DNA from 2 places in the Enterococcus sp. DIV1304_2 genome. Region 1 is predicted to be linked to the other one. Evidence: predicted binding sites of a transcription regulator. Region 1 holds the regulator's gene; the other holds the start of a gene.

Region 1 (15,479 bases):
TCGTTCATCGTGAAGTTTGAAGAAAAGAACGTCGGCAATTGTTCTTGCATTCGATACTGTAAGATGACGCCAAATACTTCATCACGGATCCAACTACTCATCGCATCCGCTCCAATATCATCGATCATCAAGATCGGCGATTTCTTCACCGCATCTAACTTTTCAGCCACTTGGTCTTTGCCGATGGCTTGCTTCATTTCAACAGCAAATGTTGGGAAATGGACCAACGTTGTCGTGAATCCTTTGATTGCCAGTTCTTTTGCTGTTGCTCCTAACAGATAGGTTTTGCCGATACCAAAACTTCCGACCAAGTATAACCCTTTGTGGAAGCTTTTAGGATCAGCCGAATATTGTTCGACGAAGTCTAATGCTTCTAAACTTGCATAACCACGTCCATCTGTTCGTTCGAAATTTTCGAAAGAGGCAGACTGGATATCTTTTGGCATATCCATTGCTTTCACACGACTCTTGATCTCTTCTTGTTTTTGACGAGCTAAGAGTGCTTCCGTCGGCACGTAAGTCACATCGACATAGTGGAAATTCAATGTCAATTTTGGTTCATATCCGGGAGCGATCATGGTTGGATCGTTCGTTTGATATTTTCTTTTTTCTTGGACATACTCATAGAGTTTGGCATAACTTTTTTCGATATCCGCTTGCGTCAATCGGTCTTGATGGGCTGACAGAAAGGCTTGAACATCCGCATCATTCAAAACTTCAGCAATCATCTCGGAATACTTTTCTTGGTAGTTGCGTTTACTGATGATTTTCTTCAGTTCTTTTCCCACATCTTCCATTAGCTCTCACCTTCCTTTTTAGCCAGATACTCTTTGAAGCGACGATCGATCTCGGCTTTTTTCTCTGTACTGATTTGCGTTTCGTCTTTTGGTTGATTGACCCAATCAGGCAATTTTTCTCGCCTTACATTTCGGCGATAATTTGACGTGTTGTTTTGTTTTGACGCTTTCGGTTGTTTCGCTTTCGTACTCAATGTATGGAGATGTTCAATCGCTTCTTCTGGCGTACTGATTTTTTTTTGCGCCCACTCATTAGCGATCGTATTCACGAAGCTCGCATTTAAGCTCGCATGGTTTTTTATGACTAACACATAGTTGATCAAAATGTTGATGACACTGCTAGTCAGACCGGATTGGGTGACCAAATCTTGCAACAACCAGTTTTCCTGTTTGGAAACATACCCGCCTTTTTCTTTTTTTATTGCTTCGAGATAACGCATCGGTGGGGTTTGTCGTGCAACTTGGATCAATTGTTGTGCAGCACTAGGCAACGCCTGATTGACAGGGACACCTGTTTCAGCAGACTGATCGGTAACCAGAGTGTTGCTCGATTGTCGCAACGTATTCTGCTGTTGCTGCCGTAACAAGACGATCCGTTGGAGTTCTTTTAAAGATACTTCTTCTGTCGTAAAATCAAATGACTGTAGAATCAACTCTCCTAAAGTCAGTTCATCGAAGCCGTAGAGTTGTTGGTATGTTTTCGCTTGTTGCAGAACTGGTTCTGTCAACTGATTGATGTGTTGTTTCTTCAACCAATCGATTAAAAACGTCCAGTCAAACGAGTCTGAATCTGCTAACAATGATTTGGGTTCAACAGGTGTGAATTTTTGCTGAATCGATTCCACTTGTTCTTGGTTTGCTGCATAGACTGTTTCATTGAACCGATAGACTTCCAAAAACTTCTTAGTGATTTTTTGATAGCCTTCATACGAAAGATTTTTTGGCTTAAATAATTCCGTCAATTGGTTGAATCGACGTTCGCCAACTTTTTCTAAAAGTAAAAAAGAAAGTAACGTATCATTGAAAAACGTAGGAACGTCCATCGGTTCTAACAACTCATAAAGAAAACAATCACCCAAATTTTCATCTTTTTTGAAATAGACTTCTAAAAGACCGATTCCTTCTAATTTTTTTCGTGCCTCATAAAATTGCGGTAATCCACAACTTAGACTACTCAATAAATCGGCGTGTAATCCTTCAGGACCTACGCCAGTTTCTAGCGAGATCTCCGAATACAACGTCAAGTAAAGACTCAACGCTTCTCCCCCGATCAATGGTTGGTAAAGGGATAACAAGGCAGACTTTCCTTCTTCTTTTAAAGGACTGCTCTTTCTTCCTTGGTAAATATTTTTCGGTTGTAATTCTTTCCACGCATTTTCCAAGGAATGCTCCCTCCTTTATTAATTACGCATCATTTTCACTATTACTCGTATCTTTTGCTTTATCAACAATGTCTTGTAATTCTTTCAAAAAGACAGACATATCTTTGAATTGACGATAGACACTCGCAAAACGAATATAGGCGATTTCATCTAAGTTCACTAAATCTTCCATGACGTATTCACCGATCAGATTAGTTGAAACTTCATTTTCGCCAAGACTTCTTACACGATTTTCAACATGGTTGACGATCTGTTCCATTTGTTCCATCGCTACTGGTCGTTTTTCGGCAGACCGGATCAAGCCTCGTAAAATTTTGTCACGATTGAATTCTTCACGTTCGCCATTTTTCTTGATCACTAATAACGGCGCTGCTTCGATTCGTTCAAAGGTCGTAAAACGGAAGGAACATTTTTCGCACTCCCGGCGTCTTCTTATTGCTCGACCATCGTCAGCTTGACGACTATCGATCACTCTTGAGTTGTTATGTTGACATCTAGGACATCTCATCGTAATTTTCACCTCTCTTGGTGTAGTTTGATCGCTTATTTGAATGTACCAAATGAAGTTGTTCCATCAGTTAATTTTTCCCACCAATTATGAATCATTGGTGGAAAAAAGGCTGGTTTTCAACACTAAGCTTAAAAATTATAAAATATGAAAAGGATTTTTTCAATTTATATCTTATTGCTCAGTTCAAAGTGATTTTCACAACTTCACTGCTTATTGTTTTAGATTTTTTTCCACTGATTTTTTATTGAACTAATTCAAGTGGATCGTAATAAACGTTTTCTTATTACTAACTTTAGTATAACATGAAACAATTAAGCAATGCGACTGTCCCAGTTAAAAAATCGCTTGAACTGAAAGATTTGTTGTGTTTTTATCTCAACGAACGAAAACAGACTGGCGTTCAGCACCAGCCTGTTTCTTTTTGATTTTCTATTTTACTCAATGCTTGGGTAATCCCTATAGTTTATCTTCGATTCCCGTGTAATGTTTCATTCGTTCTTCTTCGATTTTTTGTTCTGTTGAACGATGATCGAATTGGGGGTCTTGGTTTACTTCAGGACTTGTTTCCGGATCTTTGCGTTCTGTGGTTAAGTCCTGTCGCTTGGATTCTTTTTCGACATGTTGGTCTTCTAACTCAGCAATTCTCGCCCGGTATTCATCTTCACGAATTTTACCTTCTTCTGCTTGGATCTGGCCCTTTTCCTGTAAATCTTCTTTGTGGAGAATCTCACCAATTTTTTCTTTCGCAGAACCTACTACTTTATCTTTTTGGTTTTTGAATGTACCCATCGTATCATCTCCCCCTCTTTCTTTATATAAATAGCATAGCAAAATGTTGCGATTTACTCAAAGAAAGCGATTAAGCAATAACCATTTTTTGATTTCAGCGGATAAATCTTCCTTGGTTTGGCGGTTATCGAATACGATATCCGCACGTCGTTTCTTTTCCTCGATCGACAGTTGGCTTTTCACCCGTTGTTCTGCTTCTTGCTTCGATAATTGATTGCGTACCATCAAGCGTTCGATTTGCTGAGATTCTGGAATATAGACAACTGCGACGGCATCCATTTGTGTATCATACTGTCCTTCAAACAATAAAGGAATATCGACAACGATCAACGGATATTGGGCTTTCTTCTCTATGATTTCTTCAGTGATTCTCCCACGGATAAATGGATCTAATATTTGATTCAATTGCTCACGTGCAGTGACAGAACCGAAAATCAATTGTCCAAGTTTTGCCCGATCTAACTGACCATCCTGTTGGAGGATCTCTTTGCCGAATGCTTGAACCAACGCTTGAAGTCCTGGCGTATCCGGTTCAACGACCTCTCTTGCCACTATATCGGCATCGATCACTGGAAAGCCATATTGTTGGAAAATAGCAGCGGCAGTACTCTTGCCTGTCGCAATTCCCCCTGTCAAACCTAAAACAAATCCTACTTGGGTATTCTTAATTTCTGACATGTTGGACAATAGTGCGTCCCCCTTTGCGCAACTTTCGTTTTCACGATTGGTGTTTGACAACGAACACATGCTTCTCCTGTCTGTCCATAGACATGTAAAGCCACTTGGAAACTCCCTGACTCACCTAACGCATTGAGATAACTTCGGATCGTTGTTCCCCCTGCTTCAACTGCTCGTGACAACACATCGATGATTGCTTGACGGAGTAATTTGATTTCTTTTGGGCGTAAAGAATCAGCTGGTTGCTCTGGATGGATCTTCGCTTCCCATAATGCTTCATCTACGTAGATATTTCCTAGTCCTGTGACCAACTTTTGATCAAGTAACAAAGGTTTGATGGCTTTGTGTGACTTTTGTAGCCCTACTGTAAAGTCTTTTAATAAGAATAGATCTGGTAAAGGCTCTGGACCTAATTTTAAGATTCCTTTATAGGTATTGCTCGCTCCTTTTTCAACGATCGTCATACGGCCGAATTTTCTTACATCGTGGTATCGTAATTGGCTGCCATCTTCAAAAGAAAAAATCACATGTGTGTGTTTGTCGATCGGTTCTTCTTTTTCAAAATATTGATATTTTCCCTCCATCCGTAAATGGGAAATCATTTCATAATGACTCAAGTGAAAAATCAAAAATTTCCCCCTACGACCGATCGATTCGATCGTTTCACCAATTAACGTTGCTTCAAAAATCGGTACCTCCGGTTGTTCAATGATTCTCGGCCACAGCACTTGGACGTTTTTGATTTTTTTGTTTTTCACTAATTTCTCTAATCCTTTACGGACAGTTTCAACTTCTGGTAATTCGGGCATCCTTTTTCTCACCTACAATTTTCACTTATTTGATTTTGAATCGAACTTATCTGAAACAAAAATAAAAGCTATTTTTATTCTTGAACTTAAAACAGAATAAACGGTGTTCCATAAGCTGACCTTCAACATTAAGCTAAAAAATCGTAAAATATGAAAAGCTATTTTTAATTTTCTATCTTACTGCTCAGATCAAAACGCTTTTGTCACAACCTTGATAAACAGTATTCCACAAGCAACTACTTCAGAAATAAGCCAAGAAACCCAAAAATTTGATAAACAATTTTCGGGTTTCTCGCCTTATTCTCAGAGCTGGACAGCTCTGTTACAATCTACTCCTACATCGAACGAACCTGATCCAAGATCTTTCCTCAATGTTTGTCTATCGGTATAAAAGTAAAGAATTATTTGGCTTCATACCATGTTTTGCCCCAGCTGCTGTCTGTGATCAGTGGAACATGTAAAGCAACCGCCTGTTCCATTACTTCGCTGACTAATTTATCTAACATCTCTAATTCACTTTCTGGCACTTCAAAGACTAATTCATCGTGCACTTGAAGTAACATCGTCGCTTGCAAGTCCGATTCTTTCAAGCGTTTGTCCAATTCGATCATGGCGATTTTCAGGATATCCGCCGCACTTCCTTGGATCGGCGTATTGATTGCTGTTCGTTCGGCAAATGAACGAATGTTGTAGTTTCTTGAATTAATATCTGGTAAATAGCGACGACGATGGTATAACGTTTCTACAAAACCTTGATCTTTCGCTTCACGAACAATACGCTCCATGTATTCTTTGACACCTGGATATTTTTCAAAGTACGTATCGATATATTGTTGAGCTGCTTTACGCGTAATGCCTAAGTTTTGTGATAACCCATAATCAGAAATTCCATAAACGATTCCGAAATTGACTGCTTTCGCTTGACGACGCATATTTGGTGTGACGTCTTCGGCTTTTTCAATGCCGAACACACGCATTGCTGTACTTGAATGGATATCTTGTCCTTCTAAAAAGGCAGCTTTTAAATGCTCGTCATCTGAGATATGCGCCAATACACGTAATTCGATCTGAGAATAGTCAGAAGAATAGATCAACCAATCTTCGTTTCTAGGAACGAATGCTTGACGGATCTTGCGACCTTCATCTAAACGGATCGGAATATTTTGTAAGTTGGGATCAACTGAACTCAAACGGCCTGTCTGCGTCAATGTTTGAACATAGCGAGTATGGACTTTCCCGTCCGATTGGATCACTTTCAGTAAACCTTCGACATAGGTCGATTGGATTTTAGCGATTTGGCGATAAATCAAAATATCATCAACGATCGGTGCTTGCTCACGCAATTGTTCTAAGACATCAACCGCAGTCGAATAGCCTGTTTTGGTTTTTTTGATCACTGGAAGACCCATCTTTTCAAAAAGGATCACACCTAATTGTTTAGGTGAGTTTAGATTGAATTCTTCTCCAGCCTCTTCATAGATTTTTCGTTCGATCTCTCTCAATCGATCCGAAAATTCGATTTTCATTTCTTGAAGACGAGTCGCATCCACTTTGATCCCACTGATTTCCATTTCAGCCAAGATGATCGACAAAGGTAATTCCATTTTTCGGAAAAGATTTTCTTGATTTTTTTCTGCTAATTCTTGACTTAGTTTAGGCGTCAAACCATTGATTGCTGAAACTTTTCGTGCTAGGTGGGCAAAGAAAACTTCTTCATCTTCTGGTAGACCTTTCTTCGCGCCTTTTCCATAGATTGCTTCATCCGATTGGATATCATGATACCCATAATGTGACGCTATCCCTTCGATGTCCTCACTTTTCTCGTTCGTATCCAGTAAATAAGCACCTAGTAAGACATCAAAGTCGATCCCTTGTAATTTCGTTGCATAGCGGTTCAATGCCACATACGTACGCTTAGCATCATATACATTTTTCAGGCGAGTCTTGTCCCCGACCCATGAAAGAAAGGCTTCATTTTCAAAAATCGCTAAGTCATTTGTCACATAGATTTTCTCTGGTGTTCCCCATGCCACACCAACGATGTCCTCTGTATGATAGTTGTCGCCCATCATCTCAACATATAAAGCCATATTTGTCTGGAACATGCTCTCATCGTATTCATGGACCACTTCAAACAAAATATCTTTCATTTCTACTTGTTCTTCAACCACATCTAATTTAGCAAGAAATTGTTTGAAATCCATTTCCTTGAAGAAAGGCACCAATTTATCTAAGTCTTTTCCTTGATAGGCAAGGGAGTCAATATCCACTTCTACTGGCGCATCGGTATCGATCGTTGCTAATTTTTTAGACAAGAAAGCTTGCTCTTTGTCATTGATCAGATTTTCTTTCATCTTACTTTGCTTCATTTCGTCGATATGTTCATAGATCCCTTCAACAGAGCCATATTGATTTAATAATTTGATCGCTGTTTTTTCACCGATCTTTGTTACCCCAGGGATATTATCTGAAGCATCCCCTGCTAATCCCTTCATATCGATGATTTGTTTCGGTGTAAGTCCATCATATTTTTCCGCCACATGTTCTGGCGTATAACTTTCAATATCACTTACACCTTTCACAGTGATATCGACTTTGATTTCTTTTGATGCCAATTGTGTTAAATCTCGGTCACCGGACAAGACAACTACATCGAATATTTCTTTATCCACTTTTTCTGCCAAAGTACCGATGATATCGTCTGCCTCATAGTTCGGTAACTCGTAATACTTCACACCTAGACCGGTTAGAAGCTCACGGATATAAGGCATTTGTTCTTTGAATTCTCCCGGTGTCTTTGAACGGCCACCTTTGTATTCTGCGTACATTTCTGTTCGGAATGTTGTTTTCCCTGCATCAAAAGCAACCAAAACATGCGTTGGTTGTTCTTTTTGCATGACATTTTCAAACATATTATGAAACGCATAGATTGCGTTGGTATGCAACCCATTACGATTTTTAAAACGTTCCAACGAATTGTGCAACGCAAAGAATGCACGAAAGGCCACACTATTTCCGTCAACGAGTAATAATTTATTTTTAGTCATCCGCTTAACTCCTTACTATAAAGTTCTTTCTCATTCTAACAAAGAATGCCAAAGAATGCGAAAAGAAAAAACGGATAGGCAAAAGGTTGTTAGAAAAGCGGTCCGTACTAAGGCGTAAGATACCAGTGTTACTTTTTGAATACCGTTTATTCTAGATTGCGAACAAAGTAATTTAGGATAAAAATAGTGATTACTGGTATCGATGACCAAAAAAAAGAACCCACTAGAATTTGACGATCAAATTCTAGTGGGTTCTTTCTTTTCATATGAGAGATATTTTTATCTTGCTCTTCGTTTATTGCTTAGTTATTACGTCCAAAGATTCGCAAGAATGCCAAGAACAAGTTGATGAAATCTAGATATAGTTGAAGTGCCAAGAATACGGCAATCCCACTATTTGCTTGTCCATTTGATTGAACATATACATTTGCGATCTTTTGGTTATCATAAGCAGTGATACCTGCAAAAATCACGACAAGTAGTAATGAGATGAACAGTTCAACTGCACTACTTCTTAAAATAAAAACATTCAAGACCATCGCAATGATCACACCGATCAACGCTGCCATTCCGGCACGACCCACACCTGATAAATCTTTTTTAGTGAACATCCCGATTGCTGACATCCCAATGAACATCCCAGTTGCTGAAATAAAAGCAGTTGTGATCGTTCCGATATCATAAAAAGCTAATGTAACAGCTAAAACGATACCATTCAATAAGGAATATGCGATAAATCCACCGATTGCTAAGCTTGGATTTTTTTGTGCTTTTGCTCCTAAAACTAAAACCAAAATAATTTGGACGATCCATAATCCCATAAAACCTAATGGAAAATTATTGATGAAGCTTGCTACTTGATAAGGAAAGACTTGGATCGCTAAATAGGAAGTGATCGCACTTAGCGCTAGACCGATTCCTAAAAATCCGTAGACTTTCGCATAAAAGCGGTTGATACTATTTGATATGATTTGATTGTTCATCTTATTCACCTTCACTTTCAAGAGTTAATTCTTGTTCTAATTCTGGTGGTTGTACCATGACTACTGCATCTAATACACGATTGTCTTGTGTATTCGTGGCCTCCACTGAAATAGTCACAACATTTTTCATCTTATCCACTCGAATGACTTCAAACTGAAACGTCAATGTTTCATAATGAAAAACCGGCTCGACAAAATTAGCTGAAAAATTCACCACATGAGAACCTGGACCAGGCAAGTGTTTTGACACTGCACTTGTTATGATTCCCATTAACATCACAGTTGGAACAATGGGTTGATGGTATTCCGTTTTCTGTGCAAAATCATGTTGGATATATAAAGGATTGGCATCGTTTGTTAACCCTAAATATAATAATAACTGATTATCTTCAATTGATTCTGTTAAAGATAACGAGTCACCTTCCTCGATTTCATTGATTGTTTTTCCTAATTTACGCGGTTTACTTATGTTCAAGTTTAAACCCTCCAGTTTATTTATTCATTCGTACCAATTGTACCAAATCATACAAAAAACGCAAGTTACAGAACATGCTTTGGTCTTTCACTTATGTAAGCAATCACTTCGATGATCGTACATTATTTATTGAAGACTATAGCATAGTTGAATAAAAACCGTTCGTATTTTGTCTGGATATTTTAGGATTTCTTAATTCGATCGAATACGTACGGTCACTATAAGCAGGCGAAACATTACTGATAAAGAACTACCTATCACCCACAAATAAACGTCAAAAGGGGCTGCCACCTGACAATCCCTTTTGACGCTAACTTCTTTTATTCACTTAGATGATTACAGAACGTTTTTCGTTGTACTGCTCAATAATTTTTCATAGGCTTGTTCAAATTTTTGAACATCACCAGCACCCATGAAAATAATCACTGCTTCATGGTAGTCTAATAACGGCGAAACGTTATCTTCTTTGATTACTTGACCACCTTTTTTGATTTTTGCCCCTAGGTCTTCGATTTTAACGTCCCCTTGTTCTTCACGGGCAGAACCAAAAATATCACATAGATACACACGGTCAGCTAAATCTAAGGCTTCGGCAAATTCATCCATCAAGGCAATCGTACGAGTAAATGTATGTGGTTGGAAGACTGCAATGATTTCTTTGTCTGGATATTTCTGACGTGCACCATCAATAGTTGCTTTGATTTCTGCTGGATGGTGAGCATAGTCATCAACGACTGTCATATCAGCCACGATTTTCTCGCTAAAACGACGTTTCACTCCAGGGAATGTCAACATTTCGTCAGCAACTTCTTTCACGTCTAACTTTTCAAAGTAGGCAACTGCGATAACACCAAGTGCATTCAAAATATTATGTTTTCCAAATGCTGGAACTGTAAAGTGTCCAACAAACTCTTCGCCATGGAACACATCAAAAGCTGAACCAGTTGTCGTACGTTCAATATTACGTGCTTGGATATCGTCATCTTCATTCATACCGTAATAATAGATTGGCACATCCGCTTCTAACTTTCTTAGATAGTCGTCATCTCCGTAAGCAAAGATCGCTTTTTTGACTTGTTTTGCCATCGTTTGGAAAGCTGAGAAAACATCATCGATACTTGTATAATAATCAGGATGATCAAAATCGATATTCGTCATGATCACATAATCAGGAGAGTAAGCTAAAAAATGGCGACGATATTCACATGCTTCAAAAGCAAAGAATTCTGCCTCTGGATCACCATGACCAGTGCCGTCACCAATCAAGTAACTTGTCGGACGAATCCCTGTCAATACATGTGATAATAGACCTGTCGTACTTGTTTTCCCATGGGAACCAGTGACAGCGATACTCGTATAATTTTGGATAAAATCTGCAATAAAATCATGGTAACGGATTACTTCTAATCCAAGCTCTTTTGCACGTTGGATCTCTTCGTGTGAATCTGGAAAAGCATTGCCGGCGATCACGATCATTCCTGGTTTGACGTTTTCTGCATCAAACGGCAAGATAGAGATATTGGCTTTTTCTAAATCTCTTTGAGTAAAGAAATATTTTTCGATATCTGATCCTTGGACGTTTAATCCTTTTTCATGTAATACAAGTGCCAAAGAGCTCATTCCTGAGCCTTTAATACCAACAAAGTGGTACAAATTTTCTTGATTTTTCATTTGAATCCTCTTCTCTTAACTATCATCCATTATTTTATTCATACATTCAACACGAAACCCATTATCTTATAAACAATAAAAAATTTCAACCAAATTTATTCGGATGATTTTTAGTTCCTTAAATATTAGTGCCCTGATTACCTTTTTAGCGAAACTTTTTCATTCATCGCTAAGAGACGTAAATAAGCAGACCACACCTCATCTGGGATGTCGACATGACCGATAAATCCCGTTCCATTAGGTCCGTAACCTTGGGCATCATCTTTCAAACGAACCATTTCTCCAAATACTAAGGCTTGGAAATAATCAGAAGGCCACAAGTCATTTAGTCTTTGATCAGAGAAGTTGAATCCCTTGGTACTTTCTGTCACTTGTGGAAGTATCGGTACATAATTATAAAAATGAACAGACTCATTGCCCCAATCCTTCTCAAAAGTCGCCTTTGTTCGTCGTTGCAAGGTCGGATCATTCATTAAAAGAACACGTTCAGGTAATGGGCCCTGTGCTTTTAATAACTTGTAAGAAAATGAAGCATTCTCGCCACAATTGGTTGACTTCGTTTCTAACAATAGTGCCTGTTCAGGTAACCTATATTTTTCAAGCAAATAGCGGGCACAAATCTCACTTTCACTTAAACCTTGTTCAAATAAGAATCCTTGTTTTTCAAAATTTTTATAGAGATACTTCGTCGCATGTCCGATCCCACCAACTAAAACGATTTGCTCAACCTGCTGGTTCAAGTAAGCCTTTGCTGCTTCATCTACTAGAACGGGCAGACAATTCCCAGCTAAAATCAGTGTTGGTGCTTTTAGTTCCGAACACTCCTGTGGTTCAGGGTCTGCTAAAAAATCCAATAAGCAATTCCAGTCTGCAATTCTTGATGGTTCACCTGTCATTCTGTTTCTCTCCTCATACAATTATTCAACATCCAAGTACGTGGTTTTTTGCCATATCAATCGTCCTCTACAACGCCCACACAAATAGCGATCTGTATTGATTTTCCTTTTACGATAAATCCATTCAGCACACTTTTGGCATTGATATCCTTCGATTTTTTGCCTTCTATTTGAAGGAATAGCAGGTGCATAACGTAAGCCACCCGTCTTTACCAATAACTGTTTGAAATCTGAGTCACGATGACGATAGCCTTTTCCAGTCAAGTGAAGATGATAATGACACAGCTCATGTTTGATGATCCCGATGATCGTTGCTTGATCGGCTACTGCAAACATCGTCGGATTAAAATCCAAATGGTGATCATTCAAATGGTACCTACCACCTGTTGTTTTCAAACGTTTGTTGAACATTGCTTGGTGCATGAACGGACGCTGAAAGCTTGTCAAAGAAATCTCTTCAACTAACTGTTGCAATTCTTCTTGTGTCACGCTTGATCCTCGTAAGGCGAAAGCATCGTCAGACTGATACGCCCTTTGTTCGTATCCACTTGTTCGATCCAAACAGTGACGACATCCCCAACGGAAACAACATCAGTTGGATGTTTGACGAATTTATTGCTTAATTTAGAGATATGGACTAAACCATCTTGTTTCACACCAATATCGACGAATGCGCCAAAATCAATGACATTGCGGACTGTTCCTTTTAATTCCATGCCGGGTTTTAAGTCTTCCATGCTCAATACATCTGAACGCAAAAGTGGCGCAGGCATTTCATCTCGCATATCTCGTCCTGGTTGGGTCAACCCCTCAAGAATATCTTTTAATGTTTCTTCACCTACTGGCACTTGTTGTGCTAAGCGTTGTGGAGAAATCTGACTTAATTTTTCGATTGCTTCTTTCGTTCCTAAATCCTTTTCAGATAATTGGTTTGCCTGTAAAATCTCTTTTGCTACGGCATAACTCTCTGGATGGATCGCGGTGTTGTCCAGTACATGTTTGCCACCAGGCACACGTAGGAACCCGATCGCTTGTTCATAGGCTTTTGGCCCTAAACGTGGGACCTTCTTCAATTGCGTTCGAGAAGCAAATGCACCATTTTCTTCACGATACGTCACGATGTTTTGAGCAGTCGTCTTATTTAGACCAGAAATATGTTGCAACAACTGAGGACTCGCTGTATTGACATCGACCCCTACTTGGTTCACTGCCGTTTCAACAACAAAATCTAACTGTTCTGCTAATCGCTTTTGTGAAACATCATGTTGATACTGACCCACGCCAACAGCCTTCGGATCGATCTTCACTAATTCAGCCAACGGATCTTGTAGTCTTCTAGCAATCGAAACTGCACTCCGTTCTTCCACTTGTAACTCCGGAAATTCTTTACGGGCAATATCACTTGCGGAATAGACAGAAGCTCCGGCTTCATTGACGATGGCATAAAACGCTTGATGTTTGGCTAACTTCAACTGTTCTGCCACAAATAACTCCGATTCACGGCTCGCCGTTCCATTACCGATTGCAACCATATCCACCTGGTACTGATCAATCAATTTCACAAATGCAGGGCCTGCTTCGGCTCTTTTTGCTTGATTCGCCGGTTTGTGCGGGTAAATCACTTCAATCGCTAAAACCTTACCTGTCGCATCCACCACTGCTAATTTACAGCCGGTACGATAAGCTGGGTCAAAGCCTAAGACAACTTTCCCTTTTAAAGGTGGTTGCAATAACAAGTTACGCAGATTCTCGCCAAATATAGCGATGGCTTGCTCATCCGCTTTTTCGGTCAACTCATTACGGACTTCCCGTTCGATTGCAGGTTGGATGAATCGTTTGTAACTATCGTGGATCGCTAAACGAACATAACTAGCAGAAGGCGAAGCTGTATCAGAAATCAATTGTTTCTCCAAATAAGTTAAAATCGCAGCTTCATCAACCGTTAGATTGACTTTCAACACTTCTTCTTTTTCTCCACGATTGGTTGCTAAGATGCGATGAGAAACGATTTTATGAATTGGTTCAGAAAACTCGTAATACATTTCATATACGCCTTTTTCATCATTCTCTTTGTTCTTGACCGTACTTTCGTATAGCCCCTTATTGTACGTATAGGAACGGACCCATGTTCTGAATTTTGCATTGTCACTTACCTGCTCCGCAATGATCTCATGGGCACCTTGTAAGGCTTCTTCAGGAGACGGAACTTCTTCAGTGACGTATTTAGCTGCTTCGGTCAAAACATCTTCAGATGTAAAGGTCAATAACCAAGTGGCTAAAGGTTCTAACCCTTTTTCTTTCGCAATCGTTGCTTTCGTTCTTCGTTTTTGTTTGTACGGACGATACAAATCCTCTACTTGTTGCATTTTTACAGATTGTGTAATACTTTGTTGTAATTCTGGAGTTAATTTTCCTTGTTCATCAATCAAACGCAAGACTTCGGTTTTACGTTTTTCCAAATTTTCTAAATAAGCATAGCGCTCTTCAATTTCACGAATTTGTACTTCGTCCAAGCTTCCGGTCATTTCTTTACGGTAACGAGCAATAAAAGGCACCGTGTTACCTTCTGCTAATAAATTCAATACTGTCGTTAACTGCTTTGCTTGATAATCTGCCAATTCTTTTTTGACAAGATCTAGAATCGTTGGATTTACTTTGTCTGTCATTAAATAGCCTCTTTTCTAAGTCGAAATCGATTCTTGCGACGGTTTATTCATTAAAAAGCAAGAATCAAAAAATCATACTGATTTATTTTAGCATAGATTCTGGTATTTCTAAATGTAACTAAACAGTGTCTAGAACAAAAATAAAATTCATTTTTGTTTTTAATTTTAAAATGTATAATCGGCGTTTTAAAATCTAACCTTCAGGACTAAGCTAAAAAGCCCAAAAATTTGAAGAACAAATTTCGGGTTTCTCGGCTTATTTATCAGAACTGGACACTTTTATCAAAAACTTTTTTGATCAATCACGTGGTTGCCATGGTCCTTGATTGTTTTGATACTCGATATCTTGGATGATTCCAGTTGGATCAAAAACGACACCATGCATCGATCCGCCAAAGACAGCCCCACCGTCGATCCCGATTTTCTGATCTTGTATCCATAAATCAGTTGTCTGCATATCTCCATGGAGTAGTGGCGTGATCGTATGACCAAATACGATCGTCTTACCTGTCCGATTCTTATGCTCATGAAAAGGCTCTCTGATCCATAAAAAATCTCTAGGGCTAGTATCACGCCAATCTTTTTTAGTTAGATCAACACCCGCATGGACAAAAAGATAGTTTTCCCATTCATAATATAAAGGCAAATTACATAAAAAATCGACTAATTCACGATATCTTGAACGAATCATCATGGCAATCTCAGTTGGTGAATATTCTTCTGCTGCACCTGGATGCAAAAGACTTTCCATTGTTTCTCTTCCACCGTTTCTTAA
Region 2 (15,479 bases), 940 kb from region 1:
TAAATTCATTTTTCTTTCTGAAAAAAGTGACCACACTACGATAACATCATGTAGTCACTTTGTCAAAATCCAAGTATCTGTATTATTAGGGAAACTACACAAAAAAATGGTCAATCCCTTATCAGTATAGGGATTGACCAAAATTAGAATTAAATGAGATTTTTCTTATCCGCTCGTTCACTGTCCATCTGGATAAAAAAAGTTTGTCATTCGTTGCAGCGTATACTCGTTCCCAATAAAGTGGACAGTATCCCCCGCTGAAAATTTAGCATACGGACCAGGCGAGACCAACAGTTCTTGATCGTGGGAAATTGCAATCACTGTTGCACCAGTGGCTTGCCAAATATTCAATTCGCTGATGGATTGGTTTAAGTGAGCCGCTTCCTCTGTCAAAGCAAGTTCAAAAGGCAGAAGTGGGTTCATCTTATGTATTCGTTTCGTTTGACTCACCAGTTGATCCAATAGTTGTGAAAAATGGTTCAATTCTTCTTGTTGTTTTTTCACGCTTTCCATGATTTCTGCTTTTGTTTCTTGGATCGATTGCACATCTTGGTATTGTAAAAGGAAATCCTTTGCTTTTTCTTTAGATGCTACAAACGCACCACTGCCATGACGGACTTCCATGATCCCCAGATCGACCAAAACATTGATTGCTTTACGAGTCGTCTCTGGCGAAGCGTTATACGTGCTTGCTAAAGTGGATCTTGCATGGATCTTCTCGCCGATTTGATAACGATTTTCTACGATTCGTTCAGCCAAATCAACAGCGATCTGTTGATAACGTGGGCGAACCAGTTTGGTTTTTTCACTCATTTTATTCTTCCTCTTTCATCTACTTGTCAGCTAACATCTTACTATGGACGCTTCAAAGAAGCAAAAGTAAACTGGTTTTATTTTTTTCTTCTATACAAGAAATCCGGTAGTTATCAGTTGATTTCCCAAACTAAACAGTTCGTATCACTCACTTCGAGAATAAAGCGACAACCACGAAAATCAAAAAATTTTCGTGGTTGTCTTTTTGTTTCTTGCGCTAAAAAACAAATTTCATTTAACTTGTAAATTTTTTCAAATAGTCACTACTTACATCAAAATGACGGCTAGGAAATTCTGGGAAATAAAGATCACTTGCCCACTGCCAAGCTGCTGTATCTGTATGCAAAGGATTTTTATCAGAAGGATCGTAGGGCCACTGTGCAACCCAACAATTTTCTTTTCCTAGACGTGTCATATCCAATTTGTTTTCGGTGAACCAAGAAGCACTCGAATAATGGACGACGTTTTGATAGCCCCCCTGTTGGATCGCTTTTTGGAAAACCAATGCATTATCTGTCACTTTGTCCACGTTCATCTTTGGATTTTCGCTATCGTTGACAACAACAGTTGACGATGGCAGGTTCAACTCTTTCATATAATCCAATAAAAACTGAGCTTCCCCTTTTGTGTCAGCTTCTTCATTGAACCACGCATAATGATAGACACTTACTTTTAGGCCTGCCGCAACGGCTGAAGCAATCTGTTCAGGAGCAAGCGGATTTTTATACGAGTCTCCTTCAGTCAATTTTATGACTACCCCTTTAATGCCGTAGTTTTTCATCGTTTGAAATTCTTCACTCGATATCTTGCCATTATTGGAAGATATGTCAATAAAATCTTTAGCTGGTCTGCCTGGTTCTGCAGCGGAGATTCCTGAATCGTCTGTCAGACTTCGAGTGAATGACTCTGAGAATTGGCTGCTGCTACCTAACACATGTTGATTTTTTTCAGTAATCGTAGGTTTGATTGGAATCGAAGTTGCCTGTGCTGTTCCTCCAACGTAAACTAGTAAAGTAAAACAAATAACACCTACCCATTTGACCATTGTACGCATCCTGGATCGCTTCCTTTTATTGAATTTTCAAAGCATCAACAAGACGTCCTGTTGGCTCTATTTAAACAAAAATCTAGGAATAAAAAAACAGATAACATGACAATTAACCAATTTTTAAACATAACATTGTTATTAAAAATTTAAAAAATATTGTTAGTTCAATTTTTACAACATTTATCATCTTACTACTATATATAGTGAGCACTCTTTTGACTTTTGCTATTTTGATTCGGGTTTCTCTTTTCGATGATCCTTAGACACTTCATGATCATTTTTCGTTTTGTGAAAAAATTTCTATCTCTAAATGTATAAATACCTTTTTCTTCTGGTTTTGATCTGCATTTATTTCTCTTCTTCTTTCCATCATTTTGCATACCTTTTTCGTTTGTGATTTTTCGATCGAACATTCATTTATTGGCAAGCAAAGGTTAAAAAAATATTTTTTAACGGAGTTTTCCACAAGCATTTCTGTATTAATACAAGCGAATCTGCACGAGATACTTGTTTTCATTGTTTTTCAAAAACCACAAAACATAGTATTCCACAATTTCCACAACACAAGATGTAGTGTTTGTTGATTGACTTTTTTACTAATAGATTTATACTATTGATTATAGAGAAAACACACGAGCAAGGAGGCAAATAATAATGAACGTAAAAATCTTTTCAAAAAATAATTGTATGCAATGTAAAATGGTGAAACGCTTTTTAGCTGAAAATAAAATCGAGTTTGAAGAAGTAAATATCGACGAGCAACCTGAAGCAATCTCATGGTTAAAAGACCAAGGATTCCAAAGTGTTCCGGTCATCACTTCAGACGCAGCGACTGTCATTGGTTTCAGACCAGATCAACTACGTCACTTAGCTAGCTAAGAATCATTCAAACAGTTGTCAAATAGATCGAGGATTTACTTGATCCTCTGCCACCATGGATTTGATGGACTTACGGATATTGTCCGTAACCTCCCCAAATCCTTTTTTACAGCAATGAACACCACTATATCTTGTGGTCAAACACGTATCATCAAAATCAAAAAGAAGGTTGGGCGTATGTATGAGTCTTAAAAATCTAAAAGATGTCAGCTACTTTAAGCTGAACAATGAAATCAATCGACCAGTCAACGGGCAAATCCCTTTAAATAAAGATAAAGAAGCTTTAGCTGCTTTTTTTGAAGAAAATGTCAAACCAAATACGATGACGTTTCCAACAGTGATCGACAAAATCCAGTATTTGATCGACAACCAATATTTAGAAGCAGAGTTCATTCAATTATATAGTAGTGAATTTATTGAAAAACTTTATCAATTCCTATTCGAACAAAACTTTACATTTAAATCATTCATGGCAGCCTATAAGTTCTACTCTCAATATGCGTTAAAAACAAATGATGGTTCTGCCTACTTGGAATCTTATGAAGATCGTGTCGCATTCAATGCGTTGTACTTTGCGAATGGCGACGAAGAACTAGCCTTAGCTTTAGCTGATGAAATGATCCACCAACGTTATCAACCAGCAACCCCTTCATTTTTGAATGCTGGACGTAAACGTCGTGGTGAACTTGTTTCTTGTTTCTTGACTCAAGTAACGGATGATATGAATTCGATCGGTCGTTCGATTAACTCTGCCTTACAACTTTCACGAATCGGTGGTGGTGTTGGGATCACACTTTCTAACTTACGTGAAGCCGGAGCGCCGATCAAAGGATACGAAGGTGCAGCTAGCGGTGTTGTTCCAGTCATGAAATTGTTTGAAGATAGCTTTAGTTATTCGAACCAATTAGGACAACGTCAAGGTGCGGGTGTCGTTTATTTAAACGTCTTCCACCCAGACATCATGATGTTCCTTTCAGCAAAAAAAGAAAATGCAGACGAAAAGATTCGCGTGAAGACTTTATCACTTGGTGTGATCGTCCCAGATAAATTCTATGAATTAGCACGTAAAAACCAAGAAATGTATCTATTCAGTCCTTATAGTGTGGAAAAAGAATATGGTGTGCCATTTTCTTACGTAGATATCACTGCGGAATATGACAATTTAGTCGCAAATCCAAATATCCGTAAACAAAAAATCAAAGCCCGTGATTTAGAAAACGAGATCTCTAAATTACAACAAGAGTCTGGTTATCCGTATATCATCAATATTGATACGGCAAATCGTGAAAATCCTGTAGACGGTAAAATCATCATGAGTAACTTATGTTCTGAGATTTTACAAGTACAGACACCTTCTGTCATCAACGGCAAGCAAGAATATGAAGAACTAGGAACAGATATCTCATGTAACTTAGGTTCTACAAACATCGTCAATTTGATGGATAGCCCTGACTTTGGTCGTTCTGTCCGCACGATGACTCGTGCATTGACGTATATCACAGATGCTTCGGATATTGACGTGGTTCCACCGATCCAAAACGGAAACAAATTGAATCATACGATCGGACTTGGTGCCATGGGACTTCATACTTATTTTGCCAAAGAGCAAATGGAATATGGTTCCGAAGATTCACTTGATTTTACCAATGTTTATTTCATGTTGTTGAATTACTGGACACTTGTTGAAAGTAACAATATCGCACGTGAGAGAAAACAAGTCTTCCATAATTTTGAAAAATCAGCTTATGCAGACGGCACTTATTTTGATAAATATGTCACTGGCGAATTCCAACCAAAATCTGAACGAGTTGCTGCTTTGTTTGATGGTATCTTTATTCCGACTGCCCAAGACTGGGAAAACTTGAAGCAAGCAATCATGAAAGATGGTTTGTATCACCAAAATCGTTTAGCTGTAGCACCTAATGGTTCTATTTCTTATATCAATGATACTAGTGCAAGTATCCATCCGATCACTCGTATGATCGAAGAACGCCAAGAAAAGAAAATTGGGAAAATCTATTACCCAGCGCCTTATTTATCAAATGAAACAATCCCGTATTACACTTCTGCTTATGATATGGATATGCGTAAAGTGATCGATATTTATGCCACAGCACAAAAACATGTGGATCAAGGAATGAGTATGACGTTGTTTATGCGTTCAGAAATCCCAGAAGGTTTGTACGAATGGAAAGAAACGACAAAACAATCCACACGTGATCTAAATATTCTAAGACACTATGCTTTCCACAAAGGAATCAAATCGATTTATTATGTACGTACGTTTACAGACGATGCAGAAGAAATCGGCAGCAACCAATGTGAAAGCTGTGTAATCTAATTTCACTTAGTGATAGAACCGTTACTGGATTTTAATAAAGGAGCATTCTCATGTCAGAAACTTATTATGCAGCGATAAACTGGAATGAAATTGAAGATATCATTGATAAATCGACTTGGGAGAAATTAACTGAGCAATTTTGGTTAGACACACGTATCCCTTTGTCAAATGACTTAGACGACTGGCGTACGCTTTCCCAATTAGAAAAAGATACAGTTGGTCACGTATTTGGTGGATTGACTTTACTTGATACCGTTCAATCAGAAAGCGGGATGGATCAATTACGTAAAGATGTCCGCACGCCCCATGAAGAAGCGGTATTGAACAATATCCAATTTATGGAGTCTGTCCATGCGAAAAGTTACTCTTCGATCTTCAGTACATTGAATACGAAAAAAGAAATCGAAGAAATCTTTGAATGGACGAATACGAATCCTTATCTACAGAAAAAAGCGGAGCGTATCAATGAGATCTACAAAAACGGTACGCCGTTAGAGAAAAAAATTGCGAGTGTCTTTTTAGAAACCTTCTTATTTTACTCAGGATTCTATACACCACTTTATTATTTAGGAAATAATAAATTAGCCAATGTGGCAGAGATCATCAAGTTGATCATTCGTGACGAATCTGTCCATGGCACGTATATTGGCTATAAATTCCAACTAGGTTACAACGAATTACCTGAAGAAGAACAAGAAACATTGAAAGACTGGATGTATAATTTGTTATATGAATTATACGAAAACGAAGAGCGCTACACAGAAGAATTGTATGATCCAATCGGTTGGACGGAAGAAGTCAAAACATTCTTACGCTACAATGCAAATAAAGCATTGATGAATCTAGGAATGGACCCACTATTCCCTGATACAGCAAATGATGTCAACCCGATCGTGATGAATGGGATCTCTACTGGTACAAGTAACCACGATTTCTTCTCTCAAGTCGGAAACGGCTACCTATTAGGTAACGTAGAAGCGATGAAAGATGAAGATTACTTGATTGGTTTAGACTAAACGAAAAAGAGCTTGGATATTGCATCCTCGCTCTTTTTTTGTTTCTCTTTAACCAACTGACAACCTTGGAATATCTTTATCTAAAACGATTGGAACGTTCTTTTGAGCAATGCGTTTGATCGTCCAACCCATTTTGGCACAGATGGCTTCTGCGGTCATCCAAGAATAGGAAGGCAAATCGGTTGCATTGGCAATTTCTTTGTCAAATCTTGCTTGGTCATAGCCCACACCATGTGCTTCTGCTAACGCTTTTCCATAGTGTTCGACATCATAACTGACTTCCCCACTGATTTTTTGTACGTCATTCATGCCAGCAGCCAGCAGCGTTGGAAACAACACCCAGTAAATATCTTGCATTCCTGTTCCTGAAATCGTAACGTTGTTGGCTTTTGCGATTTTATCCAAACGATTGGTTTCTGCAACCGAAGTCGTCCAAGGATATAAAGTTTCTTCACTGATTGTTAAAACATTGACTTCATAGGTCAAGGGTATCTCTAAACTTGGCATGAAATCTTTGATATAACTAGCTATCGTGACTAATGCCACATCGGCATCACAGTTTTGAAATACTTCGTGGGGATCGTTAGAGATTTTCACTCCTAAAGCTTGGTCATATCCTAAATATAGCCCTAGATCCTGACCGATCGCCTCTGGACGATTGTCTACAGCTCCAACGATTTCAATATCTTTTGCCATGGCATATTTGATAATCTCTTTCGACATTTTTCCACAGCCGACTTGGACCATACGAGTTTTTTTAGTCATTGTATTTCCTTCACTTTTTAGAAAATTTTTAAACGAGCTCACGAATATCGTCAACGGTTCGCTCAAAAACTTCCCCCACTTCAGGACAGGTCAGTTTTCCTTTATAGGTACTGATTCCTGGTAGGATCTCTGGATACGTTTGGATGACTTCTGTCAGTGATTGGGAGGCTAAGCCCTTGATATATCTCATCGTGACATTCGTTAAAGCTAACGTAGACGTTTGAGGAACTAAACCTGGCATATTCGCAACCGAGTAGTGGATCACTCCATGTTTAACGAAAGTCGGTTCTTCATGGGTGGTTGGCTGGCTCGTTTCAAAACAGCCGCCTTGGTCAATCGCAATATCCACTAAGATCGTTCCTTCTTTCATCTGTTTCACTAATTCTTCTGTGATAAGATGTGGGGCTTTTTTACCTGGTAATAAGACTGAACCAATCACGATATCGCTAGTCAACACCATTTTCTCAATATTCGCTGGGCTTGAGTAGAGGGTTTTTACTTGTCCATTGAACATCTCTGACAATTCACGTAAGCGGTCGACATTGATATCTAAGATCGTCACATCTGCTCCTAATCCGTGCAAGTAATGTGCCGCACTCACTCCGGCAATCCCACCACCTAAAATAGTTGCCTGAACTGGTAAAACACCTGTTACACCTGAAATCAATTTTCCACTTTGCTTCGCTAAAATCTCCGCACCCAATAGACCGCCTAAACGGCCAGCGACTTCACTCATTGGTGCGAGTAATGGGAATGCTCCGTTTTTCGTAACCATTTCATAGGCAATCGCTGTTGTTCCAGATTTGATCAATGCTTCAGTCAATTCAAGATTTGCGGCTAGATGCAAGTACGTAAACAAAATCAAATCGTTTCTAAAGTATTGATATTCTGATGCTAGTGGTTCTTTGACTTTCACGACGATTTCTGCCGACCAGACTGTCTCTGGATCAGCTTTGATTTGAGCGCCAGCTTCACGGTATTGACTATCTGTAAAGCCTGATCCTTCCCCTGCACGTTCTTCTACATAAACGATATGACCTGCTGTTACTAACTCTTTGACTCCTGCGGGTGTCACGCCTACACGTTTCTCTGAATTTTTGATTTCTTTTGGTACACCAATGATTGTCATATTATATCCTCCTTTGAATTATTGTTGCTTTTGCCACTCCTCAAAGCCCATATGGATCGCATCGAATAGTTGATCTGCGTTTTCCTTTGAAAAGGTCAACGATGGTGAAATGATGATCGTTTGTAGTTCATCGCGGAGCAAGACTCCTGCATTGATGGCATAATCAGCAACTGCTTGCACATTTTTTGCTGTTTGTTCCACATCATATTTCCCTGTATTCTCAAAATCGATGGCGATCATCAAGCCTTTTCCACGAACATCACTAATGCAGTCATATGTTCCTTCAAGTCCTTTTAGACGTGCCAATAAATATGCACCGACTTCACGGGCATTTTCAACTAAGTTTTCTTCTTCCACAATACGTAAAGCTTCTAATGCTGCCACACAGCCCAGCGGGTGTCCACCGTAAGTATGCCCATGGATAATGACATTAGCTCCATTGGTCGCTGATTCGATTCCTTCAACGATGCGTTTGTTAAAAACAGTAGCCCCTAGTGGAACATATCCAGAAGATAATCCTTTCGCTAGCACCATGGCATCTGGTTTGATGCCCCAGCCACGACTACCAAAAAGATATCCTGAACGACCAAACCCTGTCACCACTTCATCTGCAATCAATAAAATATCATAAGTGTCACAAACTTCCCTTAAAGCTGGCCAATAAGAAGTTGGTGGAACGATGATACCGCCAGCACCTTGGATCGGCTCAGCAATAAATGCAGCAATGTGATCTGCGCCAATCTGTTCAATCGTTTCAACTAGTTCAGCGATACAGTGTTTTGTTAATTCTTCTGGATCTTGGCAATTCCATTTATTTTTCTTCAAATGCGGGGAAGAGACACGTACACAATCTTGTAAACCTGGACCAATAAATTCCCGATAGATTGGGTTGCCACCTATCGACGTTCCACCATAATGCATCCCATGATAGGCTTTTTCCAATGACAGAAATACTTTCTTTGTCGGTTTACCGACTGCTTGCCAGTATTGTCTTGTGATTTTTAAAGCAGTATCTACTGAATCACTTCCTCCAGAAGTAAAGAATACTTTCGCCATCTCTTCTTCTTGCGTCATTTGAATGATTTTTTCTGCCAATTCATATGCCTTGGGATGGGCAATATTCGTAAACAATTGATAGTAAGATAATTTTTCCATTTGATCAGCAATTGCTCGGTTCATTTCAGGGCGATTATGACCAACGTTCATACACCATAATCCACCGACACCATCGAGTAATTTTCTCCCCGTATCATCATAGATAAAATTCCCATCTCCACGTTCGATAACGATCGTTTCCTCTTCACTTGCTCGAGTATCCGTCATCGGATGCCAAAAATACTTTTTCTTGCGATTGTTCATATTATTCTCTCCTTTATCTGCTTTCCTGTTTACATGTTAAGACTAAAGGGTAGAACAACTCTAAGGTCAATCTTTTTTTATTCTTTTAATAAAATCGCTTACATTAAAAAAAGTAAAAAATCACTTATATAGAAGAAAAAATACTTTTGTGATTTTATTTGTAAAGCATATTGACCTTATAACGATTCTAACCTCTAGGATGTAATTGAGGAGGAGTGGTACACATGCACAGCTGATTAAATAAACAAATTAAAACATTCACAAGAATTGAGGAGGAAAATTTAAATGTCACTATCAGAAACATTAAGCAATGTCATCAACATGGAAATTATCAGTGCGATCACTTCCACACTGTTTATTATATTATTAGGTTACTTTTTAAGAAAGCGTGAGGTTTTCTCATCAGATGTCGGAAAGACTTTGTCTAAGGTCGTCTTAACTGTCGCAATTCCTGCATTAGCTTTTAATTCGTTTATGCAGGACTTGAATGATGAAGTATTGAATCAAGGAATCAACATTTTGATTCTCGGAATCTTAGTCCACGTTTTCTTGATTTTTCTAAGTAAATTCTTCTTTTTTAGATATGCACCAAATAAAGAAGACACCTTGCGTGTACTCTCTATTTTCGGGTCAACAACATTCTTCGGTATTCCTGTCGTCGGTGCAGTCTTTGGCGCAGAAGGGATTTTGTACGCATCGATTTTTAACATTGGTTATCGTATCTTTTTATACTCTTATGCTTATCTAAAAATGAGCGGATTGAAAATGGCACGCAAGAATATTAGAGAAATGATCTTGAACCCAATCGTATTGGCAACGTTTATCGGATTATTTATTTGGCTCTTCCAAGATAGCTTACCTCAAATTGCTCAGTCTAGTTCTGAATCTATTGCTTTTTTAAGAATCGATCAGACGTTGCCATGGCTATTTAAACCTTTGACGTTCCTCTCTAGTTTAGCCTCCCCACTCGCTTGGTTGGCAATCGGGATCACATTAGGCGATCTGCCATTCGGAAAAACCCTCAGCAGTCACACCTCTTGGTACTATTCATTCATCAAAGTCATTGTCTTCCCACTTGTGATTTTACTTTCAATTTTACTGTTGAACGCAATGAATATTTTACCAGTGAATTCAGTTGGTCTAAGTACGATGATCATTATGATGGCTACTCCAGCTGCAACAGTTGCGGTTGCTTATGCCATCAATTTTGAAAAAGAAGCAGTACTTGCCTCTAACGCCTCTTTACTTTCTACACTCTTCTCGATCGTCTTAATCCCTATCTGGATCATCGCCTTAAACTTGATTGGAAATTAACCCACATTATATAATTAATTAACGAAAGGAAACTATACTATGAAAAATTTAAATGTTGTATGTTATGGTGTTCGCCCTGCTGAAAGATCTCTCTTTCAGCAGTTGAATGTCCACGGATTCAACTTGAAACTAGTAGAAGATTTATTAAATGAGACAAATTACGCAGAAGCAAAAGGAATGGATGCCATCATCGTTCGAGGAAATTGTTTAGCAAATCGCATGAATATCGAACGCTTTGCCCAATTCGGGATCAAGTTCCTCCTCACGCGTACAGTGGGGACAAATCATATTGATTTAATGGCAGCTCACGATCATGGAATGCAAGTCGCGTATGTACCATTTTATTCACCAAATGCAATCGCTGAATTATCTGTTACTTTAGCAATGATGCTTTTACGTAGAACAACTCATACAACGAATAAAACAGCTTCTTATAATTTTACGATTGATCGCTTTATGTTCAGTAAAGAAGTCCGAAACTGTACAGTTGGAATCGTTGGCGTGGGGAACATCGGACTAACAGAAGCAAAACTTTTCAAAGGATTAGGCGCAACGGTGATTGGGAATGATCTATATCCAAGTGAAGAAGCAAAAGCATTCATCGAATTTAAGTCGCTTGATGACTTACTGGCAGAAAGTGATATCGTCAGTATCCATATTCCTTACATCCCCGGTAAAAATGAACGTTTCATTAATAAAGATTTTATCGAAAAAATGAAGGATGATGCGATTTTGATCAACACTGCTAGAGGGGAATTACAGGATAATCAAGCAATCCTTGATGCGTTGACGAGCAAAAAACTATCTGGATTTGGTACAGATGTCTTGCCTAATGAAGCGCTGATTTTCAACAAAAATTTTGATGAAGATCCGTTATTGATCGATGCAACAGCTAAGGCGCTGATCGATATGTATCCGCGAGTGATCATTACTCCACATATTGGTTCGAACACCGACGAAGCAGTATCTAATATGATCGAAACAAGTTTTGACAATCTTTATAAAATGTTCAATCAATTGGACTGTGCCAACATGCTTTCTAGTTAGGCTGGAGCATTGACGTCAAAGAACTAGCGATCTGATATTGAGATAGAAGTGTTTCCCCTCAACAAACAAGGCGGCAACCATAAGAATTGCTCTTCCAATTTTTGTGGCTGTTGCCTTATTTTAAAAGAGACTACTTGATTCCCGCCGTTGACTCATTTCTATAATCACAGACAAAAGTGAATCTTACGTTTGTTTTAACTACTTTCCTTTCGATCATCACAAAAAATAGTAAGACAGAATCCCCAGAAAATCAAAGATACTTTCTGGGGGTCCTGCCTTATTTTTCAAAGCTGAAAACTTCTGTCAAACCTCAATTATTTTTTACTCGTGTATTTTTCCCTTTGCTGTTAATGCAATAGAGTCATACATATGAGTAGTTGGCTCGTTGATCAAAGTTGCTAGGTACTTCCCTACAGTTTGTCGGCTGATTTCACCAATGTAACTTTTTCCGTTTCTATTCTCGATACGAATATCCTCAACGATCTCTTTATCGGTTAACCAATTAGGGCGGATGATGGTAAAGTCTAGCTGACTGTTCTCAATCAAATCTGCTGCAATACGCTGATCCCCTAAATAAGTATCAGGATCGCGATAGTCGCCCAACTCTGCAACTTCTTCTTCGTCATTGAAGTCAACTTCACCGTAGATCCCAAGTGTTGCCATCCAATATACGCGTTTGATCTTATTCTGGTTCATCGCCTCGATCACATGTTTAGCTAAAGGCACCATATTGTAAGGACCTAAGCAAGAATAGACGATATCAATGCCTTTCATTGCATGAACCAAATCATCTAGATTCATCGCATCACCAATGATACTTCGCTCCTTATCAAAGACTTTATCCGGATTTCTCAAAAATAAAGTGACATTCACAGTAGGATCATTTTTTAAAAATTCATAGCTATATTTAGCAATTGGTGCTGATGCACCAAGAATCAATACGTTCTTTTTCAATCTATTTCCACCTCTAGTTTTGATTTTTTATTTGTACAACGCTCCTCCTTTGAGTAAGATGATTAAAGTATAAGGCTTAGAACGACTCTAACCGCAAGTAGTTATTCGCATCTTTTATTACAATTAATATGATTCTCAAAAAAGCATTTATTCCAGAAAGGATTTTAGTTATATGAAAAATACACAAAAAATAAAAAAATTATTAACCGCCTCCATCATTGCAGGAACCGTTTATGGTCTTTTAGCGCTACTTACGGGATTGATGATCAATTACAACGTCCTCTTGCTTGATGGTGTCTATACGATGGTCGGTGCGCTGATGTCTCTGATCGCATTATATATTGCTAAGTTTATCCAGACACAAGATTTTGAACGTTTTCCATTTGGAAAGGAATCACTGATGCCCTTGGTTGTTTTTATCCAATACAGTATCATCCTTTTGATTTCTTCCTATGGCCTGATTGAGTCTTTTTTCAGTTTGCTTTATGCAGATACCTACGTTGATTTAGCGATTGGTTTGCCTTTTTCTTTGTTTGGGACACTCTTTTGTTTTGTCTTTTATCTTTATTTGAAAAAAAATCCGATCAATCATTCCTTTTATAAGGTGGAGCTGGAACAATGGCGCTTCGGTTTTCTATTCAGTTTAGGAGTCGTGGTCTCGATCATCGTCTCTGGTGTACTAGCAAAAACGCCATATCTTGCAATCGCACAACTGATTGACCCAGTGATTTCTATTGGGATTACCATTTTTTATATTTATCTTTCGGTGACTGAAATCAAAAATGCTACATTAGAACTTACTTATGCACCGCCAAAGTATGAATTGCGCGAAAAAATATTGTTAGTAGTTGATAAGCTCTTGCAAAATGTCGCTATCGAAACCTATGTCTTACGAATCGCAAAAGTAGGGGATCAAGTCATTCTTGAACTAGACATTGTGATTTTACCCGATAGTGAATTAGATAGTATCCGCGCGCAAGATCATCTAAGAGATAAACTCAACCGCAAAGTAACTGAAGGTTTCTCTGACTATTCTTTATGGTTGAATATCAACTTTATCGGTGATCTCAAGTGGGCTTAAGAAAGAGCGTACTTTATAAAAAAACAGAAGCTCCTCCAATACGAAAACGTTTGGAAAGCTTCTGTTTTTTTCAATTGATCTGTGTTTAATTACGACCTAGAAAGGTAGATCTATTTAACAATAATCGTTTTACTTTCAAACTGTGCGAAGTCAATGGTGAATGTGTGCGTTTGACTATCATAGACAATCCCTTCACTCGTAGACACCACGTCAGTAAAATCACTTGGTAAAGTAAGTGTTACTGGTTCAGTTTGTTGCGTTGGATTGGCAATTGTATAAACTGTTTGTTCTGCCTTCGTTTGTTTTAGTAAAGAAATTGGTTTATTCGTTTTGATCCCTGCCATTTCTCCGCCTTGTTCTTGCCAAAAATTGATGCCTAAATAACCAGAGGTTTTCACTTCGACTGCTTGGATTTCTTTGGTATTTTGCAAAATCGCAACTGGCTGTTTTGCTGCATAATCTGCTAATTCCGATTGAGTCGTGCCGGGCAACATCACGTAGGCATATTCGGCATCTTTTGGTTGCTGTCCATGATTGATTGAGAAGGTGCGGTAGTCACCTGAAAATTGTGTATCACTAGGAAATGCTTCATTGATTTCTCGATAAGTACCTGTACGTGTCTCACTGATCACATCGACTGTTTCCTTTTGTGGGAAATAATAACCGATCGACGCATGTTGATGATCTGATTCTAACAATAACCAAGAGGCTTCCTTCGTTTGTTGTGACTGATCAATCATTCCTTTATCCGAAAGTACTTGATACGTATACGAATCATTTAATAAACGATTATCGACAATTGTTTCGATTGAAGCAGTTGTATCTCCTGTAATACCGGCACCTAAGGCAATGATTTGCCCATCCAATGTAAACCATGACTTCTTCCCTTGAACATTCATCGGTAAGGTCGTTCCATTGTTTTTTGTTCCTTCTTTGTTAAGAGCCATTCCTACTACACCTTGATCTCCAGCAGCGGCACCGCCTACCCATGTTTCATTTGAAGTCACTGTAGTAAATGCTGAAATTTCATCTGCTAAAGGAACTGTATCAATGGTCGTACCAGGTAAACGATAAGGATCGACTGTTGGCCAATAACTCGGACCAAATTGGACTTGGTCATCATTGTAAAGATAAATCATCCCATCAGACGTATGCCAGCCTCGTTGATTTTCCAGATTTCCTGCTTCAAATGAAGAGATTCGCTTCGAATACATGCTTAATCCTAAATGGTAATTCTCTGTTCGTTGGACAAATCGATCCATTGCATGGTACATCTTTGTTCCGATGAATGGTAGTTGATTGCCTATAATCGTTGTATTAGCCAATAGCTCCGTCGTCATCATCAAATCATTGTAATCTCTCGTATTCGTCAAATAATAGTTAGGATTAGACAACATCCAATATTTTACTGCTTCTTGCAAAGCTTTTTGCTGTGTTTCAGGTGCAAATTTCGCCACGATCAATAAATTGTACATCGTTGTCGATCCGTAACCCGTTTTTGTCGCAGCGGGCGTTCGAGAAATAGAGCGGCCATTGACTAAAGGCAACATTTCACCTTGATACACTAATGGGATAAATGCCGATTGTACATTATCAACAAAGGACTTTATTTGATCAGCTGTCAATGTATAGCGAGATTCTTTGACAATCGATAAAATTTGGCCTACGCCTTTGACTAGTACATTCCCATAAGAACCTGTGTAAGGGATCGTTTCATGTTGGACAAACGAACC

The links. The regulator NrdR, encoded in region 1, represses ribonucleotide reductase genes. The targets are predictions, from matches to a motif close to ACACNATATATNGTGT.
Region 2: the regulator NrdR is predicted to act here: its motif matches at 2,423-2,438, upstream of nrdH (glutaredoxin-like protein NrdH).

What each region holds. Positions count from the first base shown of each region.
Region 1 covers NZ_CP187851.1:1,591,030-1,606,508, forward strand. Annotated here, with positions in the region: gene dnaI (primosomal protein DnaI) at 1-797, opposite strand, end outside; gene IGJ14_RS07415 (replication initiation and membrane attachment family protein) at 797-2,179, opposite strand; gene nrdR (transcriptional regulator NrdR) at 2,202-2,687, opposite strand; gene IGJ14_RS07425 (hypothetical protein) at 3,147-3,479, opposite strand; gene coaE (dephospho-CoA kinase) at 3,537-4,157, opposite strand; gene mutM (DNA-formamidopyrimidine glycosylase) at 4,130-4,966, opposite strand; gene polA (DNA polymerase I) at 5,368-8,013, opposite strand; gene IGJ14_RS07445 (Bax inhibitor-1/YccA family protein) at 8,316-8,996, opposite strand; gene IGJ14_RS07450 (MaoC/PaaZ C-terminal domain-containing protein) at 8,998-9,471, opposite strand; gene murC (UDP-N-acetylmuramate--L-alanine ligase) at 9,808-11,142, opposite strand; gene IGJ14_RS07460 (YdcF family protein) at 11,280-12,038, opposite strand; gene IGJ14_RS07465 (SprT family protein) at 12,060-12,527, opposite strand; gene IGJ14_RS07470 (Tex family protein) at 12,524-14,704, opposite strand; gene IGJ14_RS07475 (metallophosphoesterase family protein) at 15,003-15,479, opposite strand, start outside.
Region 2 covers NZ_CP187851.1:2,532,000-2,547,478, forward strand. Annotated here, with positions in the region: gene IGJ14_RS11655 (GntR family transcriptional regulator) at 178-813, opposite strand; gene IGJ14_RS11660 (GH25 family lysozyme) at 1,049-1,867, opposite strand; gene nrdH (glutaredoxin-like protein NrdH) at 2,516-2,740, shown strand; gene nrdE (class 1b ribonucleoside-diphosphate reductase subunit alpha) at 2,922-5,081, shown strand; gene nrdF (class 1b ribonucleoside-diphosphate reductase subunit beta) at 5,132-6,097, shown strand; gene IGJ14_RS11680 (hypothetical protein) at 6,146-6,862, opposite strand; gene ald (alanine dehydrogenase) at 6,891-7,991, opposite strand; gene IGJ14_RS11690 (aminotransferase class III-fold pyridoxal phosphate-dependent enzyme) at 8,010-9,350, opposite strand; gene IGJ14_RS11695 (AEC family transporter) at 9,636-10,664, shown strand; gene IGJ14_RS11700 (NAD(P)-dependent oxidoreductase) at 10,704-11,711, shown strand; gene IGJ14_RS11705 (NAD(P)H-binding protein) at 12,033-12,665, opposite strand; gene IGJ14_RS11710 (cation transporter) at 12,838-13,746, shown strand; gene IGJ14_RS11715 (polysaccharide lyase 8 family protein) at 13,857-15,479, opposite strand, start outside.